Regions from separate parts of the Variovorax sp. GW822-FHT04A09 genome, predicted to be linked through region 2. Evidence: predicted binding sites of a transcription regulator. Region 2 holds the regulator's gene; each other region holds the start of a gene.
What was found. The regulator sigma-54, encoded in region 2, starts transcription at its own class of promoters, with help from an activator protein. The targets are predictions, from matches to a motif close to TGGCANGNAANCTGCTTT.
Positions count from the first base shown of each region.

Region 1: the regulator sigma-54 is predicted to act here: its motif matches at 1,597-1,614, upstream of glnA (type I glutamate--ammonia ligase).
Region 3: the regulator sigma-54 is predicted to act here: its motif matches at 2,051-2,068, upstream of AC1RLW_RS15255 (ammonium transporter).

Region 1 covers NZ_JBXAMV010000001.1:2,273,736-2,277,009, forward strand. Annotated here, with positions in the region: gene glnA (type I glutamate--ammonia ligase) at 135-1,550, opposite strand; gene AC1RLW_RS10540 (competence/damage-inducible protein A) at 1,698-2,498, opposite strand; gene AC1RLW_RS10545 (EI24 domain-containing protein) at 2,495-3,274, opposite strand, start outside.
Region 2 covers NZ_JBXAMV010000005.1:111,446-114,719, forward strand. Annotated here, with positions in the region: gene AC1RLW_RS23925 (phospholipase D family protein) at 1-1,120, opposite strand, end outside; gene rpoN (RNA polymerase factor sigma-54) at 1,131-2,720, opposite strand; gene lptB (LPS export ABC transporter ATP-binding protein) at 2,738-3,274, opposite strand, start outside.
Region 3 covers NZ_JBXAMV010000002.1:880,081-883,354, reverse strand. Annotated here, with positions in the region: gene AC1RLW_RS15260 (M14 family metallopeptidase) at 1-664, opposite strand, end outside; gene AC1RLW_RS15255 (ammonium transporter) at 778-1,980, opposite strand; gene AC1RLW_RS15250 (LytTR family DNA-binding domain-containing protein) at 2,154-3,092, opposite strand; gene AC1RLW_RS15245 (acyltransferase family protein) at 3,239-3,274, shown strand, end outside.

The DNA of each region.
Region 1 (3,274 bases), on a different contig from region 2:
AGGGCGCGACAAACGCGCATTTTGATGCAATTCGGGCCCGCTCACGACAGGGTGTTCCGCACCAAGGAAAAAGGACGGCCGGGGCCGTCCTTTTGTCTTACTTGCCCGCCGGGGCGGGCTTGTTGTGGCGCTTTTTACAGCGAGTAGTACATGTCGAACTCGACGGGGTGCGTCGCCATGCGGAAGCGCGTGACTTCCTGCATCTTGAGGTCGATGTACGCGTCGATGTACGAGTCGGTGAACACGCCGCCCTTGGTCAGGAACGCACGGTCCTTGTCCAGGTGCTCCAGGGCCTGGTCCAGGCTGTGGCAGACGGTCGGGATCAGCGCGTCTTCTTCCGGCGGCAGGTGGTACAGGTCCTTGCTGGCGGCTTCGCCCGGATGGATCTTGTTTTCCACGCCGTCCAGGCCGGCCATCAGCAGCGCGGCAAAGCCCAGGTACGGGTTCATCAGCGGATCGGGGAAGCGCGCTTCGACGCGGCGGCCCTTCGGGTTGGCCACGAACGGGATGCGGATCGAGGCCGAGCGGTTCTTGGCCGAGTAGGCCAGCTTCACCGGGGCTTCGAAGCCGGGCACCAGGCGCTTGTAGCTGTTGGTGCCGGGGTTCGTGATGGCGTTCAGGGCACGGGCGTGCTTGATGATGCCGCCGATGTAGTGCAGCGCGAAGTCCGACAGGCCTGCGTAGCCGTCGCCGGCGAACAGGTTCTTGCCGTCCTTCCAGACCGACTGGTGCACGTGCATGCCGGAGCCGTTGTCGCCGACGATGGGCTTGGGCATGAAGGTGGCGGTCTTGCCGTAGGCGTGGGCCACGTTGTGGATCACGTACTTCTGCAGCTGGACCCAGTCGGCGCGCTGCACCAGCGTGCTGAAGCGGGTGCCGATCTCGAGTTGGCCGGCGTTGGCCACTTCATGGTGATGCACTTCGACCGGGATGCCCAGCGATTCGAGCACCAGGCTCATTTCCGAGCGCATGTCCTGGAAGCTGTCGACCGGGGGCACCGGGAAGTAGCCGCCCTTGACTGCGGGACGGTGGCCGCTGTTGCCGTGCTCGAACTCCTTGTCGGTGTTCCACGAGGCTTCTTCGGACTCGATCTTCACGAAGCAGCCCGACATGTCGTTCTTCCAGCGCACGCCGTCGAACACGAAGAATTCGGGTTCCGGACCGAAGTAGGCGGTGTCGCCCAGGCCGGAAGCCTTCATGTACGCCTCGGCGCGCTTGGCGAGCGAACGCGGGTCGCGCTCGTAGGCCTTGCCGTCTGCCGGGTCGATCACGTCGCAGGTCAGGATCAGCGTCGTTTCTTCGAAGAACGGGTCGATGTTGGCGGTGTTCGGGTCGGGCATGAGTTGCATGTCCGAGGCTTCGATGCCCTTCCAACCGGCGATGGACGAACCGTCGAACGCGTGGCCCGAGGTGAATTTGTCTTCATCGAAGTGCGACACGGGCACGGTCACGTGCTGCTCTTTGCCGCGGGTGTCGGTGAAGCGCAAGTCGACGAACTTGACCTCGTTTTCCTTGACGAGCTTGAGTACATCGGCGACGGTCTTTGCCATCAGTTTCTCCTGAGTTGGATGGTGGTTAGGAATACAGGGACGGGAGGATGCAGTTTCTGTGCCATTGTCACCCCGCCGGATGAGGCCCAGGTGACGGCCCAGGGGCTGCCGGAAAAGGAAAATATCCCCAAATTGGTGCAATGCAGATTAACGCACCAATTCAGGGCCAAGCTTCGCATCGAAAGTGTGCAGACCTTCGATGAGCTGGCCATAGGCGGCATCGAGCTTCGCGGGGTCGCCCTTGACGCCCAGCTCGATGTGGCGCCCGTACTGGGGGTGATCCACGCTGGGAAGGCTGAACACCTTGATGCCGGCGTGGGCCTGCTCGATGGCCTGCATCAGCGGCGTGAGGGTGGCTTCCATCGCACCGAAAACGATCACGGACTTCTCGGCGATGGCGTTGCGGGTGAACAGATCGGCATACCGGCTGTCGAGCACCGACTCGATCATCGGCCAGGCCATGACCGGAAAGCCCGGCACGAAATGCACGTGCTCGACGCTGAAGCCCGGGATCTTGTTGTACGGGTTGCGGATGATCGACGCGCCCTGCGGAAACACGCCCATGTTCAGGCGGTGGATGTTGTCGGGCCGGTCGGGTTCGTAGGGTACGCCCTGCTCCAAGGCCGTGTCTTGCATGCGCTCGCGGATCAGCGCCTCGGCCTCGGGGTGCAGCGCCAGCGGCACGCGCAGGGCCTGGGCGGCGCACTGGCGGGTGTGATCGTCGGGCGTGGCGCCGATGCCGCCGGTCGAGAACACGATGTCGCCCGAGGCGAAGGCGCGCATGAGGGCCGCGGTGATCCGAGTGGGCTCGTCGCCCACGTACTCGGCCCAGCCCAGCTGCAGGCCGCGCGCGGCCAGCAGCTCGATGACCTTGGCCATGTGCTTGTCGGCCCGCTTGCCGGAAAGGATCTCGTCGCCGACGACGATGAGACCGAATGCGCGTGTCATGGAGAACTCCATTGAGAAAGAGCGGCCTTGTTGGCCTCGGTGGCTTCGGCCGCCTCGAGCGTCTGCTGCGCGTCGCCGCTGCCGGCCGCGGGCTGCTGCGCCGCGCGCTGGGCGCGCAGCTGGGTCAGGGCGTCGAGGCAGTAGTGGGCGAACCAGAGCGCAGAAAAGGCGAAGACCAGCGTGTAGATCCAGATGGCGATCGGCACCAGCACGAAGAAGGCGGCGGCGAACAGCAGGCCCGAGGCCCAGACGATGCTCGGCGCGGCACCCAGGTAGCCGCACAGCACGCCGATGCACAGCAGCGGCAGCCGGTGGGCGCGCAGCAGCGCGGCGCGTTCTTCGGGGCTCGCGTGCTCGGCCAGCGCGTCGAAGCTCATCACCCGGTAGGTGAGCCAGCCCCAGATCAGCGGCGGCAGGATCAGCACCAGCGGCGGAATGAGCCACAGCGGCATCGACACCACCAGCGCGATCAGCGCCAGCACGGTGGCGCCGAGCGAGCGCAGCACGCTGCCGAAGAAGGAGGCGCCCTTCTTCTGTTCGAGCGTGGGAAAGCGCCGTTCGGCCACGAGCTTGGTGAGCGCCGGCGCCATGAAGCCGGCCACGATGAGCAGCGACAGCACCACGATCAGTGGCGTGACGCCGAACACCACCACCAGCGGCGCCAGCGCGGCCGTGACGTCGCTGGAGAAGAGGCGCCCGATCCAGGCCCAGAAGCTGGACAGCAGCGGCCAGGCGTCGAGGGCCTCGCGCGTCCAGGCGACGGCCGCGTCCCAGTA
Region 2 (3,274 bases):
AGTTGGTGACCACGCTGATCTTCACGTTGCGTCCGCGGATCTCACGCATCACCTCCAGCCCCGACGCGCCCGGGATCAGGTAGGGCGAGACCAGCGTCACCTCGCTGCGCGCGCGGCGCATCTGCTCGACCACGTTGTAGCGCACGCTGTCCACGTCGAGCAGCGGCACGCCGCCATACGACGCGGTCTTGCCGATCACGCGGTCGGGTGAATCGGCATAAGCCTCGGCGGTGGTCCAGATCAGGCCGAGCTTGCCGGCGTCGAGGTCGTCGGCCACGGGGCTGTAGCCGAGCAGGTCGTTGGGCGCAGGCCTGGGCGGCGGCGGCGTGGTGTCGGGGCCGGTGGCGGCGTCGAAGCGGCGCTGCAGCTCTTCGCGCGGCAGGTCGGTGTGCACGACCGCGCCGATCGGGCGCACGTGCGGGCTGTTCCAGTACTGGTCGAACAGCACGCCCAGGCGCGGAATCAACGCGCCCGTGACGAAGGTGTCGAGGTCGATGAAGTTCGGGCCGGTGGTGCGGCGGAAGTACTGGTTGCCGATGTTGCGCCCGCCCGCCACCGCCATCGCGCCGTCGGCGATGAAGAGCTTGTTGTGCATGCGGCGGTTGACGCGGCTGAAGTCGAACAGCGACGCGGTGAAGCGCTTGAGCAGGCTGCCGCGCCCGGCCGGGAACGGGTTGAACAGGCGCAGCTCCACGTTCGGCGTGGCGGCCAGCCCGAGCAACAGCTCGTCTTCGCCGGACGTGTACAGGTCGTCCATCAACAGGCGCACGCGCACGCCGCGCTGGGCCGCATCGCGCAGGGTGCGCAGCAGGTAGCGGCCGGTCTCGTCGTTCTCGATCTGGTAGTACTGCACGTCGAGCGTGCGCTGCGCGCGGCGCGCCAGCTGCAGCCGCGTGTCGAAGGCGAAGTCGCCGCCGGGCATCAGGCGAAAGCCGCTGAGGTCGGGGTCGGGCTGCGAGGCCAACGCGATCTTGCCGAGCGCGGTGTCGGCCGAGACGGCGATGGCCTTGGTGGGCGGGCGCGGTGCGTCGTCGGGCAAGGTGGCACAGCCGGCGAACAGCGATGCAGCCACGAGGGCGAAGACCCAATGCCCCCAGCGCGACAGCAGGCGACGGGTCATCGTGGGCTTTCTACAGGGCTTTGCGCAGGTTGGCCGGTGCGATGCGCAAGGCTTCGCGGTACTTGGCGACGGTGCGGCGCGCGCACTCGATGCCCTGCTCCTTCAGCATCTCGGAGATCTGGCTGTCGGACAGCGGCTTCTTGATGCTCTCGGAACTCACGAACTGCTTGATCAGCGCGCGCACCGCGGTGCTCGACGCATTGCCACCGGTCTCGGTGCCCAGCGCCGAGCCGAAGAAGTACTTCAGCTCGACCGTGCCGAAGGGCGTGGCCATGTACTTGGCGGTGGTCACGCGCGAGATGGTCGACTCGTGCAGGCCGAGCTCGTCGGCGATCTCGCGCAGCACCAGCGGGCGCATGGCCAGCTCGCCGTGCACGAAGTAGCTCTTCTGGCGCTCGACGATGGCGTTGCTCACGCGCAGGATGGTGTCGAAGCGCTGCTGGATGTTCTTGATGAACCAGCGCGCCTCCTGCAGCCGCTGCGACAGCGCCTGGCTGCCCTCGCCCTTGTGCGACTTGAGCGCGCCGGCGTAGATGTCGTGCACGCGCAGGCGCGGCATGACTTCGGGGTTGAGCATGACGCGGAACTTCACGTTGGTGCCGCGCCCGGTCTTGGTGACGATCACATCGGGAATGACGATGTTGCGTTCGACGTCGACAAAGCGGCGGCCCGGCTTGGGCTCCAGGCGCGCAATGATCTGCAGCGCCGAGCGCACCAACTCTTCGTTGGTGCGCGTGAGCGTGGCCAGGCGCTTGAAGTCACGCCGCGCGAGCAGCTCCATCGGCTGCTTGCAGATCGCGATGGCGGTCTTGCGGATGAGCGCTTCGGCCTCGGTCTCGTCTTCGCTGGCGAGCGCCTTCAGCTGGATGCTCAGGCATTCGCCGAGGTCGCGCGCGCCGACGCCGGCCGGCTCCAGGCTCTGCAGCAGGCCCAGCGCCACCTGGAAGTGGTGCACGAGGTCGTCGAACTGGTCGTTGTCGTCGCCCGCCAGGCCCGAGGCCAGCGCGGGCAGCGAGTCTTCGAGGTAACCGTCGTCGTTGAGCGATTCGATCAAAAAGCGCAGCGCGGCGCAGTCGTTTTCATTGAGGCGCAGGCTCAGCGCCTGGCGATGCAGGAAGGACTGCAGCGACTCCTGGCTGCGCGCGAGTTCGGTGGCGTCGGCACGCTCGTCGTCGCCCAGGTTGTTCTGGCGTGCGGGCGCATCGCTGCCCCACTCGCTGTCGTCGGGCGCCATGTCGACGGTGCCGTCGCCTTCCCAGTCGGGCTCGCGCTCGGCGATCTCGGCGGCGGGGCCGTCGGTGTCGGGGGTCGAGGTGGTGGTGTCGCTGGACGTGGAGGACGTGCTGGCGGCGGACGGCGTGAACTCGGCCTCGCCCTCGCCCGCGTCGTCGCGCGGCACCGGCGCGTCGGCCGTGTCCAGCCCGAACTCCTCGCGCGCCGCTTCTTCCGCGGTGCGCTCGAGGAACGGGTTCTCGTCCAGCATCTGCTCCACCTCCTGGCTCAGTTCGAGCGTGGAGAGCTGGAGCAGGCGAATGGACTGCTGCAGCTGTGGCGTCAAGGCCAGATGCTGCGAGACGCGAAGGGACAGCCCTTGCTTCATGGAGACCCGACCCTCCCTTACATGCGGAAGTGCTCGCCCAGGTACACCCTGCGTACCTCGGCGTTGTCGACGATCTCCGAGGGTGTGCCTTGTGCCAGCACGTGCCCGTCGCTGATGATGAACGCGTGATCGCAGATGCCCAGCGTCTCACGCACGTTGTGGTCGGTGATGAGCACGCCGATGCCGCGCTCTTTCAGGAAACTGATGATCCGCTGGATCTCGATCACCGCGATCGGGTCGATGCCGGCGAAGGGCTCGTCCAGCAGAATGAAGCGCGGCTGCGTGGCCAGCGCGCGTGCAATTTCAACGCGGCGGCGCTCGCCGCCCGACAGCGCAAGCGCGGGCGAATCGCGCAGGTGGTCCACGCGCAGGTCGGCCAGCAGGTCGGCCAGGCGCTCTTCGGTGTGCTGCTTGGTCAGCGGCATCATGCGGCCGTTGGCGTCGGGCTCGCGCTGCAGCTCGAGCACGGCGCGCACGTTTTCCTCGACCGTGAGCTTGCGGAAGATCGAGGCCTCCTGCGGCAGGTAGCTCAGGCCCATGCGCGCGCGGCGGTG
Region 3 (3,274 bases), on a different contig from region 2:
GGAAGTCGAGCGAGATGGCGGTGGCCAGCTCGGAGGCCGAGCGCAGGAAATGCTGGCCGCACTCGGCCACCAGCGCCACGCCCTTGCCGTCGGCCCGGCCATGCTGGCCGTGCTGGATCAGCGGCGTGCCCGAGCCCAGGCCGTCGGGCATCACCAGGTGCACCGACGGGCGGCCGATGGCCATGGCGGCCTCGGCGTTGCGGTCGAAGGCCGGGTACACCCAGAACGGGATCACGGGCTGGCTCGTGGAATGGATGTCGAGGATGTGGTCGGCCGCGCTCACCACCGGGCGCAGTTCGCGGGCGCGGCGCAGCTCGGGGCTGTCCTCGCTGCCGTCGAGCCATTCGGGCGACCACACGCGGTTGAGGTTGTGCACCAGCTGGCGGCTGTCGAACGGCAGCGCCTCGTTGAAGGACTCGTAGGCCGCCACGTTGGCAAAGCTGACGGTGAGCGTGCCGATCTTCGGGCGCACGCCGGTGTCGAGCAGGTGCGTCGCGGCGGTCATGCCGCAGATCTCGTTGCCGTGCGTCAGCGCATTGATCAGCACGTGCGGGCCGGGCTTGCCGGACTCGAAGCGGTGCACGTAGTCGATGCCGACGTTGCCCTCGCGGTAGGCGAACAGGTCGCGGGGGAGGACTTCGAGGGCGGGGGGCAATTGGGTCATGGGGTGGTGAACAGGTGGGATCGGGGGCCGCCGGCAAGTTTGCTACAGCTGGCAAATTCGTGCCGTGCGCCGCAAATCCCCCGATGCGGCTCATGTCCTGAGCCGCAACGCCCTCACCAATTCACTTCGCGCTCCGGCGTCGCCGAAATATGGTGGATCGACAGGTCCGCCCCGTCGTATTCCTCTTCCTGCGACAGCCGCAACCCCATGGTCGCCTTGAGCACGCCGTACACCACCGCGCCGCCGATCAGCGCCCAGACCACGCCGAGCAAGGTGCCGATGAGCTGCGCCCACAGGTTCACGCCGCCGATGCCGCCGAGCGCCTGCGTGCCGAAGATGCCGGCCGCGATGCCGCCCCAGGTGCCGCACAGGCCGTGCAGCGGCCACACGCCGAGCACGTCGTCGATCTTCCATTTGTTCTGGGTGCGCGTGAACATGAAGACGAAGATGGCGCCGGCCACGCCGCCCGCCACGAGCGCGCCCAGCGGGTGCATGAGGTCGGAGCCGGCGCAGACGGCCACGAGGCCGGCGAGCGGGCCGTTGTAGACGAAGCCGGGGTCGTTCTTGCCCATGGCCAGCGCCACCAGCGTGCCACCGACCATGGCCATCAGCGAGTTGACGGCGACCAGGCCCGAAATCTTGTCGATGCTCTGCGCGCTCATCACGTTGAAGCCGAACCAGCCCACGCACAGCACCCACGCGCCCAGCGCCAGGAACGGGATGTTCGACGGCGGGTGTGCGCTGAGCGAGCCGTCGCCGCGGTAGCGGTTGCGGCGCGCGCCCAGCAGCAGCACGGCCGGCAGCGCGAGCCAGCCGCCCACGGCGTGCACGACGACCGAGCCGGCGAAGTCATGGAACTCGTGGCCGGTGACCGAGGCGATCCAGCCCTGGATGCCGAAGGCCTTGTTCCAGGCGATGCCCTCGTACAGCGGGTAGACGAAACCGACGATCACCGCGGTGGCGATCAGCTGCGGCCAGAACTTGGCGCGCTCGGCGATGCCGCCCGAGATGATGGCCGGGATGGCCGCCGCGAAGGTCAGCAGGAAGAAGAACTTCACCAGCTCGTAGCCGCTTCTTGCCGACAGTTCGGTGGCGCTGACGAAGAAATGCGTGCCGTAGGCCACGCCATAGCCCACCAGGAAGTACACGATGGTCGACACCGAGAAGTCGACCAGGATCTTGACCAGCGCATTGACCTGGTTCTTCTTGCGCACGGTGCCCAGTTCCAGGAAGGCAAAGCCGGCATGCATGGCCAGGACCATGATGGCGCCGAGAAGGATGAACAGCGCGTCAGCGCCCTGTTTGAGTGCGTCCATGAGAGCTTCTTGCAGGTTTTTGGTTTGATTTGGTGCGTCGCACCCGAACGGCTCGGGGCGCCGGCGCAAGAAAGCAAAAATGGTGCCTGAAGGCTCTTTGATGGTGCGAAACGACCCAAGAATGGGCCGATTTCGCAGGGCACGCACCGGATCGGAACGCGCAGCCGCAGCGATCAGCCCGCGCCGCGCAACGCGTCGCGATACCGCCGGCTGCAGGGCACGCTCGTGCCGTCGTGCATGTGCAGTCGGGCGTCGCCACCGTCGAGCGGCTCGATCTCCCTGATGCGGCCCAGGTTCACCGCGTGGCTGCGGTGCACGCGCACGAAGGTGGCGGGGTCGAGCTGGGTCAGGAAGTCGGTGAGCGTGGCGCGCAGCAGGTAGTCGTGGCCGTTGACGTGCAGGCCGACGTAGTTGCCCTCGGCCTGCAACCAGTCGATGTCGGTGGCGGCGATGAGGAATTCGCGGCGCAGCTTGCGCACGAGGAAGCGTTCGGGGCGGGCCGGCGGCGGCGCTACTGGTGGGGGCGTCTCCTGCACGGAAGGTTCGAAACCCTCCGGTTCCGCCAGCGCCTCGGGCACCGGCGCCACACCCTCTTCCGGCGGATCGAGCACGCGCGCCTCGCCCTGCAGCCGCAGCATGAAGAGCCGGTAGGCCCACACGCCGAAGACCATCGTGGCGTAGACGCGCACGTCCTTCAGGTACTCGTAACCCCATCGCCCCATGGCGCCGGCGAAGTCGTAGGGCTCGCCGGCGGCCGCATACACCGCGGCGCGCAGCCCGAACATCGCGGCGACGTGCGCCAGGCTCAGGAGCACGCTGGCCACCAGATGCCCCGCAAGAAAGCGCACCCAGTGGTCGCGCGCCAACGGCGACAGCCGGCGCTCCACGGCCACCAGCACGGGTACGAGGGCCAGCAGCGCGATGTGGCTCGACACCTCCCAGGTAATGACCTCCCAGTTCGCGCGCGGCACGGCGCGGCTGCGGGCGTCGATGAGCGCGACCACGGTGCTGATCGCGGCATGCACCGTCATCAGCACGATCCAGAAGCCGACCTCGACGTACCGTCGGATCGGTTCGTAGCGCTCGTACAGGTTCTTGTGCGGCTCGCTCATGCGGGGATTCTCGCGAACCGGGGGCCGGATTTCGTCCCTGGGGGCCACCGTTCGTCACAAATCCGGGCCGATCCGTCCCGGCGATGGCCCCGGGGACGGGCGCGGGGGCCACGATGGCCGCCGTTTCTTCGTTCCAGGAGCCCGCCATGCCCTCCGATTCCGTTCCCACACCGCAGCGCCGC